Regions from separate parts of the Gordonia sp. NB41Y genome, predicted to be linked through region 1. Evidence: predicted binding sites of a transcription regulator. Region 1 holds the regulator's gene; each other region holds the start of a gene.
The links. The regulator LexA, encoded in region 1, represses DNA repair genes until DNA is damaged. The targets are predictions, from matches to a motif close to CGAACANNTGTTCG.
Positions count from the first base shown of each region.

Region 1 (5,457 bases):
CGCACCTGCGGATGCATTTCGCCCTCGCCGACCCGGCCGGGAAGATCACCGCGCGGGCCGACTCGCTGGCCGAATTGAGCGGTGCCACAGCGTCTCCGGCCGCCACCTCGTCGACCGCCCGGCACACGCGGTGGACCGCCGACGGGATCGGCACACTCGCCGCCAGTGAGACCGTCCGTGTCGCCGGACAGCAACTGACCCGCTATCCGACGCTGCGGGTCGTCGGCGATCCGGGCAGTCCCGACGGGGTGGAGGTCACCACGGCGGCATCGTCCGACGAGGCGGCACGCCTGCATCTGCCCGCGGTGATCGTCCTGCTCGACGCCGCGATCGCGCCGCTGAGCGCCAAGGCGTCGTCGGGGCTCGATCCGGCAGGCCGACTCGCGTTGAGCCAGAACCCCTATCGTGAATCGGCGCAGCTGTTCGCCGACTGCACCCGACGGGCCATCCGCGATCTCGTGCCGGCGGATGCGGCTCTCGCGGTGCGCGACCCGGCGGCATTCGAGAAACTCGTGTCGGGCTTGCGGTCGCAGGTGATCGCGGCCGCCCCGGACTATCTGCGGCTGGCCGTCGATGCGCTTCGGGAGGTGGCGCCACTGCGTCGCGAGATGGACACCCACTCCGGGCAGGTCCCGGCCGACGATGTCGCCGAACAGCTGGAGAACCTGATCTTCGACGGATTCGTGCTGGCCACGCCGCGCACCCATCTCGAGGATCTGCCCCGATATCTGGCCGCGGCACGGTCGCGACTGGAGCAGTTGCCCGGATCCGCGACGCGCGATCACGACGCGATGGCCAGCGTCGACCGGGTGATCGCACGATGGAATCAGCGCCTCGACCAGGTCCCCGCACCCCGCCGCGACCGGGTCAACGAACAGGCCCACTGGATGGTCGAGGAACTACGGGTGGGGTTGTTCGCCCAGCGGCTGGGCACGCGATATCCGGTGTCGGAGAAGCGCGCGCTACGAACCCTTGACCGTCTCGGCTGAGACGGCCCCGTTGACGCCGACGGCCTCCCCGTGCCGGGAGTGCTCGTCGCGCAGGTCGTCGATCTCGCGCTGGAAGTCCTCCAGCGAGTCGAACGACCGGTAGACCGACGCGAAGCGCAGGTAGGCGACCTCGTCGAGGTCGCGCAGGGGTTTGAGGATGGCCAGACCGACCTCGTTGCTGGGGATCTCGGCGGCACCGGAGGCGCGGACCGCCTCCTCGACCTGCTGGGCGAGCTGGGCGAGATCGTCCTCGTCGACGTGGCGTCCCTGGCAGGCCCGGCGCACACCGCGCATGACCTTCTCCCGGCTGAACGGTTCGGTGACGCCATTGCGTTTCACCACGGCGAGCACGGCGGTCTCCACGGTGGAGAAGCGGCGACCACAGGAACTGCACGACCTCCGTCTACGGATCGCCTGCCCCTCGTCGGCGACACGCGAGTCGATGACCTTGGTGTCTTCGTTTCTGCAGAACGGGCAGCGCATACAAAGACAATACCGTCCCACCGGTCAGCGGTAGCGCGGCGTCAGCAGTGCTTGCCCGACCTGCAGGCCGCTGCCCGCCATGTCGTTGAGCTCGACGATCTCGTCGATCACCACCCGGCTCGGCATGTCCGGGGCCACCCGGGCGGCGATCGACCCGAGCGACTCCCCCGCCCGCACGTGCACCACCTGGGTGGAGACCGGGGACGGGACGGTGGCGCGCTGATAGTCCGAGCCGACGATCGCGACGATCCACACCAGCATCGCCAGTGCGACACCGGTCATGACCGCGACCGCGGTGGTGCGACGCCGACGATGGACCGACGACACCGCGGTCCCGCGCACCGGGACCACCACCGCATCGGCACAGGCCACCCGGCCAGGGCCCACACGACCGGCACCGCCACGTCCGGCACCCACACGTCCGCCGCCCACACGTTCGGTACTCCCGCGCCCCGCCACCACCCGACCGCGGCTGCGGGCCGCGGTCGTGACGCGCCGCTCGACGCCCGGGTGCTCGATCCGACCGCGGTGTTCGGCGAGACCGCGGTGTTCGATCCGACCGCGGTGTTCGGCGAGACCGCGGTGTTCGAGCCCGACGCGCATGGCATCGGCCTCGGCCGGATGCCGGCCCGCACCGCGACCGCCGGGGCGCCGGCCCCCCGGGTGCCGATCGGCGCCGCGGGCTCCCGCCGCAGGTCGGGGCGTGGGGGTGCCGGACGGACGGGTGGCCGACGGGGCCGCTGCCGCCGCCGGACGGTCCGATATCAGGGTTGTGTGCATGAGAGAGAGCCTCCCGTTTCTCGATCACGCGTTCGATGAACTGTTGTTCGAAGTTCTATCACGGGGCTCCGACAAATGTCGTGGAAACACGTCGAACAGGTGTTTGAGGTTGTCGGGAACGTGGGATAACCTCGATCACAGAAGATGCCGACGCGGGGCGGCACGGAAAGGACACGTACGCGATGAGTGACAAGACGCGGCGCGCGGCCGGGTCGTCGGGCGCGAAGTCGAAGGCCGGGTCGTCGAGGGCGGGATCGTCGCGAGCAGCGGCGAACCCGGATGCGATCGACCCGGTGGTCATCGAGGCCACGCTGACCCAGCGTCAGCGCGAGGTGCTCGAGGTGATCCGCCGATCGGTCCGCGAGCGCGGCTATCCGCCGAGCATCCGCGAGATCGGTGATGCGGTGGGTCTCAACTCGACCTCGTCGGTGGCCCACCAGTTGCGCACCCTCGAACGCAAGGGACTGCTCAAGCGCGACGCCAATCGCCCGCGTGCGGTCAACGTGCAGGACAACCAGATCGACCCGAATCCCTCCGACGACCCGGCCGCAGCCGGTCTGCCGACCCCGGCATTCGTGCCGGTGCTCGGCCGGATCGCCGCCGGCGGACCGATCCTCGCCGAGCAGGCCGTGGAGGATGTCTTCCCGCTGCCGCGCGAGCTGGTCGGCGACGGATCGCTGTTCATGCTCAAGGTGGTCGGCGAGTCCATGATCGACGCCGCGATCTGCGACGGCGACTGGGTGGTGGTCCGTCAGCAGAACGTGGCCGACAACGGCGACATCGTCGCCGCGATGATCGACGGCGAGGCCACCGTCAAGACCTTCAAGCGCGGCAACGGCCAGGTGTGGCTGATGCCGCACAACGAGCTCTTCGACCCGATCCCGGGCAACACCGCCGTCATCCTCGGCAAGGTCGTCACCGTGATGCGTCGGGTCTGACACCCGGCGAACCCACCTCGACGAGAACTGCCCTCAGGAATCGCATCCCTGAGGACAGTTCTTCTGAAGTCGTTCTCACACAGCGGTTCTCGCCGGTACGGTGCCGGGCGAGGGCGTGCTCAGCCGGCCAGGACCGCCGCTGCCGCCGCCCGCGCGGCGGCCGCCTCCGAGGTCGCCAGGGCCGCCCGGGCCGCATCACGGCACTGCGCCAGCGACACCTGTCCGAGGCGTGCGCCGACGGCCGCCGCCGCGACGGGGGCACTCGACAACGAGCTCACCCCCATCCCCACCAGGACGCAGGCGAGCAGCGGATCCGCGGCCGCCTCGCCACACACCCCGACGGGCTTTCCGGCGTCGGCACCGGCCCGGGCCACACCCTCGATCAGGTGCAACACCGCCGGCTGCCACGGATCGGTGAGCTCGGCCAGCTCGGCCGACATACGGTCGGCGGCCATCGTGTACTGGGTCAGATCGTTGGTCCCGATCGAGACGAAGTCCACCTCGGCGAGCACCGCCGATGCCAGGATCGCCGCGGACGGGATCTCGATCATCACCCCCGCGATCATCCCTCGTGACCGCACCTCGGCGGCGAAGTCTGCGGCCTCGGCCGGTCCGGCGATCATCGGTGCCATCACCCGCGCGGTGGCACCGGACTCCTCGGCGGCCCGGGCGATCGCGTCGAGCTGATTCGTCCGGATCTCGGGATGGGTTGCGGTCAGCCGGTTTCCGCGGATACCCAGCGCAGGGTTCGCCTCGGCGCCGTGGTCGACGAAGCGCAGCGGCTTGTCCGAGCCGGCGTCGAGCGTGCGGATCACCACCTTGCCGCCCGGGAACGCGTCGATCACCTCGCGATAGAGCACCACCTGCTCGTCGACCGTCGGCTCGTCGGCGCGGTCGAGGAAGGTCAGCTCGGTGCGGAACAGGCCGATGCCCTCGACCGGGTATCCGGTCGCGGCGCGCGCGGAGACGCCGTCGGCCACGTTGGCGAGCACGGCCACCTCGTGACCGTCGGCCGTGCGGCCCGGTCCCGACCACGCGGCGACGACCTCGGCCTGCCGGCGGCTCTCGGCCACCGCCGCCCGGGCAGCCGTCGGCTCCGGGTCGATCTCCACGCTGCCGGCGGTGCCGTCGACCAGCACGGTGGTGCCTGCGGCCACCGCGTCGAGTCCGGCCACCGCGACCACACAGGGGATGCCGAGCTGGCGGGCGATGATCGCGGTGTGGCTGGTGGGTCCGCCCAGCCGCGTGACCAAGGCGGTCACCAGCGCCGGGTCGAGTCCGGCGGTGTCGGCGGGTGCGAGGTCGTCGGCGAAGAGCACCGACGGCGACTCCGGTACCGGGACACCGGGTTCCGGGAGTCCCAGGACCTCGGCGATCACCCGGTCACGAACGTCCTCGAGGTCGGTGACACGCTCGGCCATCACGCCGCCGAGCGCGGTGAACATCTCCGCGAACTGGGCGGTGGCCCCGGTCGCGGCGAGTGCCGCGGGCGCGCCGTCGGCGATGCGCTTGGCCACCGCCCCGGTCCAGCCGCGATCCTCGGCGAGGCCGGCCGTGGCGATCAGGACCTCGGCGGCTGCGCCCGATGCATGGGAGGCGCGATCGCGCAGGCGGGCGGCGACCGCCGCCGCGGCGGCGGTGAACCGGGCCTGCTCGGCGTCACGGTCTGCCTCGTCGACCTCGGTGCGGGTCTCGAGATCGCCGGCGGCGCCGATTCGCTCTCCGGCCCGGATCACCGGCCCGTATGCGATACCGCCGACCACCGGGGTGCCCTGTAGCGACTCCATCGCCACCTCGTCCTTCAGCTGATTCACGACCGTGCCCTTTCACTCTGCACTTGTCTTGTGATCGAAGTTACAAGAAAAGCTTGACTTGTCAATACGTTCAGGCGTAAACACAGATATATCAACATTGATAGCCACTTATATCCACATCGCTGGTGAGTGGCGTCACTCGATCGGAGCAACGTGTACGCGGAAGAGCGACAGCGGGCGATCGCCGAAAAGGTGAGCACGCAAGGTCGGGCGTCGGTCAGCGACCTCGCCGAACAGTTCGACGTCACCGGCGAGACCGTGCGTCGGGATCTGGCGATCCTGGAGCGCGGCGGACATCTCACCCGGGTGCACGGCGGTGCCGTCCGCCCCGACCTCGCCCAGATCGGCGACGAACAGGGCGTCGCCGAGCGTGCGTCCGCCAGCTCGGCGGAGAAGGCCGCGATCGGCCAGGCCGCCGTCCGGTTCCTGCCGCCCGACGGCGGTTCGGTGATC
Region 1 covers NZ_CP132196.1:503,942-509,398, forward strand. Annotated here, with positions in the region: gene hrpA (ATP-dependent RNA helicase HrpA) at 1-989, shown strand, start outside; gene nrdR (transcriptional regulator NrdR) at 963-1,472, opposite strand; gene Q9K23_RS02100 (LysM peptidoglycan-binding domain-containing protein) at 1,497-2,252, opposite strand; gene lexA (transcriptional repressor LexA) at 2,537-3,190, shown strand; gene ptsP (phosphoenolpyruvate--protein phosphotransferase) at 3,310-4,977, opposite strand; gene Q9K23_RS02115 (DeoR/GlpR family DNA-binding transcription regulator) at 5,158-5,457, shown strand, end outside.

Region 2 (5,457 bases), 1.4 Mb from region 1:
CGGGCCGAATGTGACGGTGCCGCAGATGGATTCATACCTTCAGACGATTGAGGTTTGTCTGATGCGCCGGAAGTATTGGCGCCATGCTCTCGCATCGGAGCGAGTTTCCATCTTCTCAGTTCGTCTATCGGGCAGGATTCTTCATGATTGACACTCGACGTTGTGTTGTCCCGCAAGTAGATCCCGTAGTGCTGCGATCGGGGGTTGGTGTGCGCAGGCGCATCGAGCCACGGGTCTGGCTGGGTTCCGGTGCACTCGCCCTGGGGATCGGGGCAGCGGCGTTCGTCGGCGCCGGCGATGCGCACGCCGCGGACGATACTGCCTCGGAGTCGTCAACCTCGGTGGAGGAGGCCGTCGACAGTACCGGAAGCGAGCCCGCCGGGAACGCCACCTCGGATACCCCGTTCGGTGCCGTCGAAGGCGACGGCGAGACTGCGCCGGTGGAGTCGGTGGACGTGCCTGCGGAGGATGCTGCGACCGCAGAGGACGCGACGGATGACTCCGCTCCTACTCCTGTCTCGGATGACGTACCCGAGCTTCTCGCCGAGCCCGAGGCTCCGCAGATGGAGATTCCCGCCATCCCGCCCACAGCTGACGCGCCGGCCGACGACGCCGATGGTTCGGTTCCCGCGTCAGCGACCGTGCCCAGCGACACCGTACGTGGGCCGGGTGCCGAGACCGGTCGGGCGTTGGAGGTGACACCTTGGGAGGCAAATGGGTTCGCGTGGACCAATAGTGGTTCCTACCGGGTTCCGGCGATCAGTGGACTGTCCTCTGCGCTCGGAACGGGCTGGATCAGTGCGATGTCGGAGGGCGCCGATGTCCCGTTGCCTGCACCGGTGACCCCGACTCTGCTCGCATCCCCGGTCGCCACAACAACCACATCTCGACCACGGCACACCGGCTCCAACGGTGCGGTGTTCCTGGGTGGAACCTATCTCGAGCTGGGTGTCAGTGCCTTGGGGTCGTTCGGCAGCTCCGGCCGGCCCGCCGGCTTCTATGGCCCCGGCTCCTCGATCGGGTTGGTCGCCGACCTCGATGGATTCGGGACCGGTGACGGGAATGTGCTCGACTTCGCCGTACCCGATACGCCGGAGGAACGATGGTCGGTGGGCTACAACGGAAGTCGCTACGGTGGCTTCAGTGCGTTGAACGGCAACGCGGGGAATGCGGGGTTGACCGGGTCCACCACCACCGATCTCTCGACCGACACCACGCTGAGCGCCCAGACCGTGAGTGTGGTCGACGGTGTACTGCAGGTGACGCAGACGCACTCGTTCGAACCCGATGACACCGCAGTCAAGACCACGGTCACCATCACCAATACGTCAGATCAGACCCTGACCGATGTGACCTACATGCGCTCGATCGATCCGGACAACACCCGGGCCGTGGGCGGCAGCAACTCCACGATCAACACCATTGGCGGGCAGTACGCGACCGACCGGTTCTCGATGGTGAGCGCAAGCAGCTTGCCCGGGGACGGCTATGCGACCGCTACCGGCCATCCGGCAGTGATGTACTACTACTCCACCGACGGGCGCGCCAAGGTCTACACGGGTGGCTTCAGGAACTACAACCCGTATGAGTATGCGTCGGGAAGTCAGGGAACCGGATACACGACCACATCCGACGACGCGATCGGCATCGTGTTCCAGGTTGGCGATCTTGCTCCCGGAGAGTCGGTGACTTTCACGTACTACACCGGTGTGTCGGCAGGTGTCGATCCCGAGACGATCATCGATGAAGTCGGCGTGGAACCAAAGCGGTCGCCGATCCGTGATTTCGGATTCTCAGCCGGTGACGGTCCGATGCAGCAGGTCAACGCCATTCTGCGCGGCAGCGCCTTCAATGACATGATCAATGGCGTAGGCAACCTTGCCGCGATCTTCGGATGGGGAAAGATCGGCAACGCAGCCGATGCCATCGCGATCGGACTGAACCTCGCCGACGGCAATGTTGCCGGGGCATTCTGGCAAGGCCTACAGGCAGGCGGTGACCTGGTGATGAACGCGGGGTCGACGCTGGTCAAGTCCGGTACGGCAATCGGTAGGTTCATCGGAGTCCCGGTGTTCCTGGGTGGTGCCGCAGTCACGACATGGAGCTACGTGGCCGAGCAGGCGACGTACACCGACTGGAGTTCTGCCGACGACACCTTCGCGTACGCGCAGGACCATCCCGGCGAGGCTGCGCTGGCCGCAGCTCAGGCGGTCGGGACTGTCACTGCCGATCTCGGGTCGGCAATTCTCGGCTCGTGGATTCGGTGGTAGCGACCACCCGGTCACTCGTCAGCCTGTGATGAGACGCTGATGTGCGTGAGTGTTCCGCGGAACACTTCTGTCGGTGCTCGCTCGTAGGATTGCGCACATCAGTTCGACAACTGGGGGTGCGGGTTCATGTTCACATCATCTGCCGACGTCGAGGTGCTGTTCGACGGAACGCCACCGGAGGATCTGTCGCGGACCGAACTCGGCGATCGGCTGGTCGGGTACGCCTCGCAGATCACCGCGATGACGGCGCAGTTCCTGGCGTATCTGGCCGAGTTCGACAAACGTCGTGCGTGGGCTGATGCGGTGGGCGTGACGTCGTGTGTGCACTGGTTGTCGTGGCGGACCGGTATCTCCAGGCGGACGGCGCACGAGTATCTGCGGGTGGCGCGGGCGTTGGCGGAGTTGCCGTTGGTGACCGAAGCCTTTGGGCAGGGGAGGCTCTCGTACTCCAAGGTTCGTGCCATCACGCGGGTCGCGACACCGATTCGGGAACGCGAGCTGGTCAACATCGCGATGGCCTCGACCGCCAAGCAGGTCGAAGACCTGGTCCGGGCGACACGCACGATCGACCGGCGGCGTTCCGGGGAACGCTCCGAGTTCACTCAGTCGACCGGCTCGTGGAAGTGGCACGACGATGGCAGCCTCTCGGTCTCGATGCATCTCACGGCTGGTGATGCGGCACAGTTCCTTGCCGGCGTGACGCGCGCCGAGTACGAGCGCACCCGGGTCGATGGTGACCCGGACCTACCCTTGGATCTGGAGGACCCCGAGACCGCAGCCGCGTACGAGCAGGTCGCCGAGACCGTCACCGAACCGACGAATCGCTATGAGCGCATCCAGCGCGACAAACAGCTGTGGCGCAACGTTCCGTCGGAGATCGCACCGGCGGTGTTGGTGATGGCCGGTATCGCGCAGAGCTCCATCGAGGTTCCGGAGCTCGCGCCGACTGCCGAGGTGATCGTGCACATGGGCGACGATCACCTCACCCCGACACTGGCCAAAGGCGACGGCACCGACACGGGTCTCGTCGACCCACACCTGGAGCACGGTCCCGCGCTGTCCGAGGCGGAGGCCGCAGAACTTGCGTGTTCGGCTGCAGTGCGCGAGGTGACCCACGACAGAAACGGTGCGGTTCTGAACTTCGGGCGGAAGCGGAGGCGGCCGACGCTGACCCAGATCAAGGCGATCGTTCAGCGCGATCACACGTGTCAGACCCCGGGCTGTGAGCGTACCGGGCACTTGCACATTCACCATGTCGTCGCGTGGGCGCTCGGGGGCCGTACCGATCTCGACAACCTGATCCTGTTGTGCTCCGAGCATCATCGTGCGTTGCATCGTGGCGAGTTCGGTATCGAGGCGCTCGGTATGCAGCAGTTCGTCTTTCGTGCACCGGATGGCACCGAGATGTCGGCGACACCACCACCCACCGCGGCGCCTCCGGGATGGAGGCCGAACCCCCGGATATCGGCGGACGCCGTATCCCCGCGTGGTGGTGGCCGCCGACTCGACCTCGTGCACGCCACCGACGTCATCTATGCCAACTGGGCGTTGCGGGCAGCGCGCCAACGTGCCGTGGAACAAGAAGAACAACGGACTGTGGCGGCGTGAGTGTTCCGCGGAACACACAAGACCGTCACGTCGGCGTCCCGTACGAGTAGCTCGCCGACCTCGTTCCCATCGGCGGCGGAGTGACGCGCTCGGCAGCAAGGGATTACATTGCTGCCGGAGTTGACAGTGCCATCGAGTGGATAGGTGGAGCCAGATGATGGGTGATCATCAGAAGCCATATCCCCTCCACCTCAGGATCACTTAGTCTCATCCGATGACCATCGACGAGCCGTACTCCGATCGCCGCCGGGTGCTCGCTCGGCAGTGGGATGAGCTGGTCGACGAGATCCGGTCGCTCGACGGCTTCGAGACGTTCTTCGATCCGCCTGATGTTGACGATCTGCTGACTGCGGGTGTCAACGGGCCGGTGATCGTCGTGAACGTGAGTCGATGGCGATGTGACGCGTTGGTGGTCGCCGACGGCGCCATCGACGTCGTACCACTTGCCGACATGACTCTCGAGGATGCGCAGCGGCGCACTGCCCGCCATTTCGAGAATCTTGTATGGCATACCGCGACGCTGAATGGCATTGATTCTGCGCGAAGGGAATTCAACACATCGCGCTCACCCGCTGCTGCGCGTGGCGTCCGCGACGCGACGGAGGCGCAGTACCAGGCTCGGATCAAGCTGAACGAGGATCTCGCGGACACTCTTTCGTGGCTGTGGGACGTGCTCGTCGAGCCTCTGGGGAAGTACCTGGTCGACAGGACATCGCGCGTGTGGTGGAGCCCCACGGGACCGCTCGCGGTGCTCCCGATTCACGCCGCCGGATCGCCGTCATCGGGATGGCTCGTCGATCGGGTTGTCTCGTCGTATGCGCCGAGCCTTCGGTCACTGATCGCCTCACGTGGCGCACAGCCAACCGGCAACCCGACGGGATCGCGGTTCGGGATCATCTCGACTCTGGGGGACACCGATCACCTCCTCGGCGTTGCTGGTCCCCTCCGTGAGCTCGTGGGCCCGGAGCTGCTCGTATCGTCAGGGTCTGCCACCGTCGCCGAGGCGCATCGTGTTCTCGCCGAGTGCACCAGCGTCCACTTCGACTGCCATGCGATCCAGAATCTGTCCGCCCCTGGTGACGGTGGGTTCATCCTGAAGGACGGCATGCTGCGGGTGTTCGAACTCGCACGGACGGTCGCAAGCCGCGAACTTGCCGGTCTGGCGGCCTGCGACACCGCAGCCGGTGGATCAGAACTCTTCAACGAGTCGATCACATTGGCAACTGCGCTGCACTACAGCGGATTCCGACACGTGGTCGGTGCATTGTGGGAACTGCGCGATGACGTGGCCCGCACCGTCTTCGCGGATCTCTACCGAGACCTTGTCACCGCGGATGGGCTCGTCACCGCGCACACCGGCGCGGCAGTCAGCAGGATCGTGCGCGCCTTGCGATCTGCCAAACCCGACGACCCCTACACTTGGGCGTCGTTGATCCACCTCGGCCCGTAGGGGAGCAGACGATGACCGAACTCGAGTACATCCAGACCCCCGGGGATCCTCACGGATGGTCGGTGACCGCAGCCCGGAACTTCACGGGCATCACAAATCCGAACGCGGACGGCGTCACCGCGACGGGCA
Region 2 covers NZ_CP132196.1:1,858,835-1,864,291, reverse strand. Annotated here, with positions in the region: gene Q9K23_RS07860 (hypothetical protein) at 1,065-2,270, shown strand; gene Q9K23_RS07855 (HNH endonuclease signature motif containing protein) at 2,397-3,878, shown strand; gene Q9K23_RS07850 (hypothetical protein) at 3,982-4,368, opposite strand; gene Q9K23_RS07845 (CHAT domain-containing protein) at 4,330-5,328, shown strand; gene Q9K23_RS07840 (hypothetical protein) at 5,340-5,457, shown strand, end outside.
Region 2: the regulator LexA is predicted to act here: its motif matches at 2,363-2,376, upstream of Q9K23_RS07855 (HNH endonuclease signature motif containing protein).

Region 3 (5,457 bases), 2.1 Mb from region 1:
GACCAGGAAATCCTGGCAACCGCTGTTAGCCAGTTGTGACGATTCACCCCTGACCACTCCGCGCATCATGCCCCACGACGATGTCCTCCGCCTTTCGTCGTATCGCCTCGCGGATCCAGTCCGGTGCGAGCACCTGGAAGTCACGTTCCATCAGCCCCATCCACAGGACTTTCACGGCCATCCGCCGGTCGCCGAAGCCGAGCGTCACCCGGACACGTCCGTCCTCGTCGGGCTCGCCGATGGCACCCACCTGCGCACTCGGCTCGAATCCGACGACGTCCTCGGCCGCGCAGCGCACCACCACGTCCACGGATTCGAAGCGTCCCCGGAACTCGCGGCGTCGTCGTTCCCAGATCTCGGCGAGGTCGACGTCGGGATCGCGGCGGGCCGGCTGGTCGAGGATCTCCACCACACTCATCCGCGAGATCCGGTAGAGCCGTTCCTCACCGGCGGTGTTGGCGACCAGATACCAGATGTCGCCGGCGACGATGAGTCCCACCGGGTCGAGGATTCGCTCGTGCGACGAGGCCTGGTCGGGGCGGCGATACCGGATGCGGATGCGCCGGCCGTCGAAGACCGCCTGCTGTACGGGACCGAGGGCGTCGAGGTTCTGGGGCGACCGGACGAAACCTTCGGGGCGGACCAGGACGCGCTGCGCCGAGCGAACGGCCTGCGCTCGATGCGCCTCCGGAAGTGCGGCCGCGACCTTGCGTAGCGCCGCGGCGAAGGCCGGGCTGTCCAGCCGGCCCGTTCCGGCCAGCAGCGAGGTCGCCTCGTCGGCGGTCAGACCGGTGAGGTCCGTCCGGTATCCGGGGAGCAGGGCGAAGCCACCGGCGCGGCCGCGTTCGGCATAGACCGGGATTCCCGACAACGACAAGGAGTCGATGTCCCGCAGGACGGTGCGCACCGACACCCCGAGTTCGTCGGCGATCTGGGTTGCGGTCATCCGCTCGTGCACCTTGAGCAGCATGAGCAGCGACAACAGACGTTCGGCCCGCATGGTGTCGATTGTCCGGGAAAACATGACAGAAGGTGTCATGTATGGGGCGTTGAGTGGTGTTCAGCGCGGGAGATGCCCGCGGATTCGCCTGTAAAGGACAGACCCATGACCCAGCCCGGAACCACTGCGTCCCCTACTCCTGCTCCTACTGCCTCCACCGCACCTGCCGATCCGCGTCCGGCGTATGCCGCCGCCACGTCGTGGGTGACCGATCTGTGGTCGGCGGTCCGATCCGACCAGTGGGACAACCGCACCCCATGCACCGAGTTCGACGTCCGAACACTCGCCTCGCACCTGATCGGCACCGCCCGACGGGCCGTCGCGCTGGGGTCGGGTGCCGACGTCTTCGCCGTTCACCCCGTCGCCGATGTCTTCGACGTCGACACCTACGCCGCCACCGTCGCCGAGGCCATCGAGCTGTGGGCCGACGACGCCAAACTCGCCGCTCCGGTCACCGTTCCCTGGGGAACGGTCCCGGGTGCCGGTGCGCTGTGGGGATATGTCAACGAATCCCTGGTCCACGGATGGGATCTCGCGGTCGCCACCGGACAGAACCCCGAGGCCGATCCCGAGGTCGTCGCCACGACGATCGAGATCGCCCAGAGGTTCATCCCGGCCGAGATCCGTGCCGACGACCAGGTCCCGTTCGCCGCGGTGGTCACTCCGCGCCCCCAGGCCGGCCCCACCGAGCGACTCGCCAACTGGGCCGGCCGGCCCAGCGACGGCTGGGTGTAGGCATCCCCAGTGGTTCGTGTCGAAACCTCCGCCGGCCGGGCTCGCCAACCCGACCACCTCCGACGTGCTCGCCACCCGACGTCGGCTGCGGAGATTTCGACACGGGTCCTCGCTACGCTCGGTCCCGGCTCAATCAGCAAGCAGCCGTTGATGGTTGAGCCGACGAGGAGCGCAGCGACAAGTCGAGTCGAAACCTCCGACAGCCGACGTCGCCAACGCAAGCACCTCTGAGGTGGTCACCACCCGACGTCGGCTACGGAGATTTCGACACGGGTCCTCGCGATGCTCGGTCCCGGCTCAATCATCGTAGAAGGCGCACCTCAATCAGCAAGCAGCCGTTGGTGGTTGAGCCGACGAGGAGCGCAGCGACAAGTCGAGTCGAAACCTCCGACAGCCGACGTCACCAACCCGACCACCTCTGAGGTGGTCACCACCCAACGTAGGCTGCGGAGATTTCGACACGGGTCCTCGCTACGCTCGGTCCCGGCTCAATCATCGTAGAAGGTGCGGCTCAATCAGCAAGGTAGGCGCGGCTCAATCATGTAAGAGGGCTCAGCTCAATTAGCCACGCTCCGTTGGTGGTTGAGCCGACGAGGAGCGAAGCGACGAGACGTGTCGAAACCTCCGCCGGCCGAACTCGCCAACCCAACCAACGGAGGCTCCGACACCCAACCCGAATCTCTATGAAGTTCTCAAAGAACACAAGCTTCTACAAAAAGTCAGGCAGCATTCGGCAACTCATCAGCAAACCGCCGGTTGTACGCCGGAATCGGACGACGACGCCGGTCCACCACCTCAGGTGGGATCAACCACGGATGCGCATCCGGACCCATGTAGACGTCCCATCCGTTGTGGTGAACATCGGCATGACACGACGCACACAACAAACACCCGTTGGCCAGGTCGGTGGCACCGCCATCCGACCAATGCGCAATATGATGGGCCTGAGTGCGCGATGCCGGGGCACCACACTTGATACAACACCGATCCCGCTCGAACAACGCACGCCGCTGACTGGCGGTGAACAACCGTTTCGACCGGCCCATATCCAACGGCACCCGCTCACCGTCGACGATCGTCATCACCACCACACCATCACAACTGGTTTCCAGCAGAGTGTTGTGGGTGATCGATCCACCGAACGCCAATTCCGACTTGTCGGGTGTATCCGCGGGGACCGACAGGTTGATCAACGTCGACGGTAGCGCGGTCACCGACCGTTCCCCGGCACCGGCGGCCACGTCAAGGACCATCTCCAGGGCGTCAGCGCGGCGTCGGGGTGCGTCGCGGGGATCTTTCGAACCATCCGGTTGCGGGACCGGCGCCGACAGCTTTTCGATCGCGGTCGTGAGCTTCTCCCCGACAACAACATCCAGACTCCCCGAGACGGCGACCCGCCCATCATCAGTTCGCCCGATATCCAGGGCATTCAGATTGCGGTCCTCTTTCGCCGGGCGTCCACCCTCGGCATCCGACGAGTGATGGTCCCCCAACTGGTGTGCTCGTGCCATCACCTCAGCAGGTTTCGCCCCGGACAACACCTGCGCCAACAGATCACCCTCGAACTCGGCCCAGGTCTCGGCATCCGGCGCCTCCCCGGCACGTAACCCGATCTGGTTGAGCCCACGCACGATCGCATCCACATGCTCACCCGAGATCGCGCCGTCGGCAGCATGTTTCAGCGTGCGTTCCACCACCGCCGACGTCCCGATCCGCTGCATCCGCGCAGCCACCGAAGGCGCGTACCCCATCTCGATCAACAAGGCGATCGGTTTGTGCCCGTGCCGTTGCGCCACCCCCAGCCGATCCAAGTGCCCGGCCCCGGCCGCGGACAACGCATCCACGACATTCCTGATGGTGACCAGTGTCCGCATATCCGTGAACACGACCGGCCCGGTCGGATCGTCGTCGAAACGACAATCGATGAGTGCGTCGAGAATGGTCTCCAGCTCCCCCTGCATGCGTTCCATTGTAGCGAATGCATGTGCGAGCATCAGACGAATTACCAAGCAGAACAATATTTGTGGATAAGTTGTGAAAGCTGTTCACCCCGGGGGTTCGGGTTCACCCGTGGGGTTGTCGGTTGTGGTTGCGGACATCGGTCTCGAACGTGACGGGGAGACGAGACGGACGCCCTCGCCGTGGCGAGGACGTCCGCGTCGATCAGATCGGGGCGCATCGGCCCCCGTTTCTCATCCCTGCGCCTGCGCTCCGGAGATCGCCGACTCGACGAGGTTGCTCTTGGCCAGTGCCGCACCGGAATTGACGGCGTCGAGCCACTCGCCGGTGGTGGCGACGGCGGCGAAGTTCGAGTGGTAGAGCACCATCAGCGTGTTGTGGAGGACCTCGGCCGACACCTTGCCTGCGTCGTTAGCCAGATGGATCGCGCCGGTGGCGTCGGAGAGGATCTCCGCCGACAACCCGCGCACCTCCGCCTCGGCCGCCGTCGCCAGGTCGCAGTTGTTGGTCATGTATCCGACCACCGTGATGGTGTCGACATTGTTCTGCGAAAGCCATTCGGCCACATCGGTTCCGCCGAAGACGGTACCGAACTGTTTGGTCGCCAGCTTCCACTCCGGACGCACCCGCCGTTCGATCTCCGGGTGCAGTTTCCAGCCGTGCGAGCCCTCGGCGTACACCGGGGCCTCCGCCGGAAGCGTGTGCTGCAGGGCGACGATCGGCAGGCCCTGCTCGGTCGCGGTGTCGATGGCCCGGAGGATGTTGGCCAGCGAGTCGTCGACCGGCGGGTACTGGACCTGCATGGGCGGCTGGAAGTACTCGTTCTGGACGTCGACGATCACCAGTGCTCGGCGGGGTGCGGTCATCGGAGTTCCTTTCGGCAGGGGCTCGTCTTCGGGCCCGTGTGAGCAGTCTGCGGCGGTATCGTCGTCCCCAGAAGTGGCACGAATGCCGATTTCCGATGAGATTGCGCCACGGAGGTGAACCGATGCACATCGCGATCTATGTGTTCGACGGCGTCAGCATGTTCCACGTCGCCGCACCGCAGATGGTGTTCCGCGACGCCGCCGATCTCGCCCCCGACACCGGGGACTGGCGCATCACCCTGTGGTCGACGACGCCCGACGCCGTGTCCTTTGCCGAGGGGCACGGGCTCACCGGGGTGTCGGGACCCGAGGCGATCACCGACGCCGACATCCTGATCATCCCGTCGTGGCCCGACCACTGGCCCGAACCCGACGCCGATCTCACCGCGCTGATCTGCGCGGCCCATGCGCGCGGCGCCGTCGTCGCGGGTCTGTGTTTCGGCGCGGTGGCCGTCGCCGACACCGGCATCCTGGCCGGACGGAGTGCCGTGACCCATTGGGTGGCCACCGACGTTCTGGCCAGACGGGGACGGTGCGGCAGCGTCGACGACTCGGTGCTCTACATCGATCACGGCGATGTGATCACCTCCGCCGGGACCGTCTCGTCGATCGACGCCTGCCTGCACCTGATCCGGCGTCTCCGCGGGACCGACCTCGCGAACCGCGTCGCCCGCCGGATGGTGGTGGCCCCGCATCGCGACGGCGGGCAGGCGCAGTACATCGAGCGACCGCTGCCCGAGACCCGGAACCCGACGTCGGTCAGTGCCGTGCTCGACTGGGCGCTCACCCATCTCGACGACGACCTCGGCGTCGACCGGCTGGCGGCACGAGCGCGGATGAGTCGGCGGACATTCCTCCGCCACTTCCGGGAGAGCACCGGCACCACGCCGGCCCGCT
Region 3 covers NZ_CP132196.1:4,095,195-4,100,651, reverse strand. Annotated here, with positions in the region: gene Q9K23_RS17750 (WYL domain-containing protein) at 44-1,000, opposite strand; gene Q9K23_RS17745 (TIGR03086 family metal-binding protein) at 1,106-1,735, shown strand; gene Q9K23_RS17740 (HNH endonuclease signature motif containing protein) at 2,455-3,696, opposite strand; gene Q9K23_RS17735 (isochorismatase family protein) at 3,928-4,560, opposite strand; gene Q9K23_RS17730 (AraC family transcriptional regulator) at 4,683-5,457, shown strand, end outside.
Region 3: the regulator LexA is predicted to act here: its motif matches at 3,711-3,724, upstream of Q9K23_RS17740 (HNH endonuclease signature motif containing protein).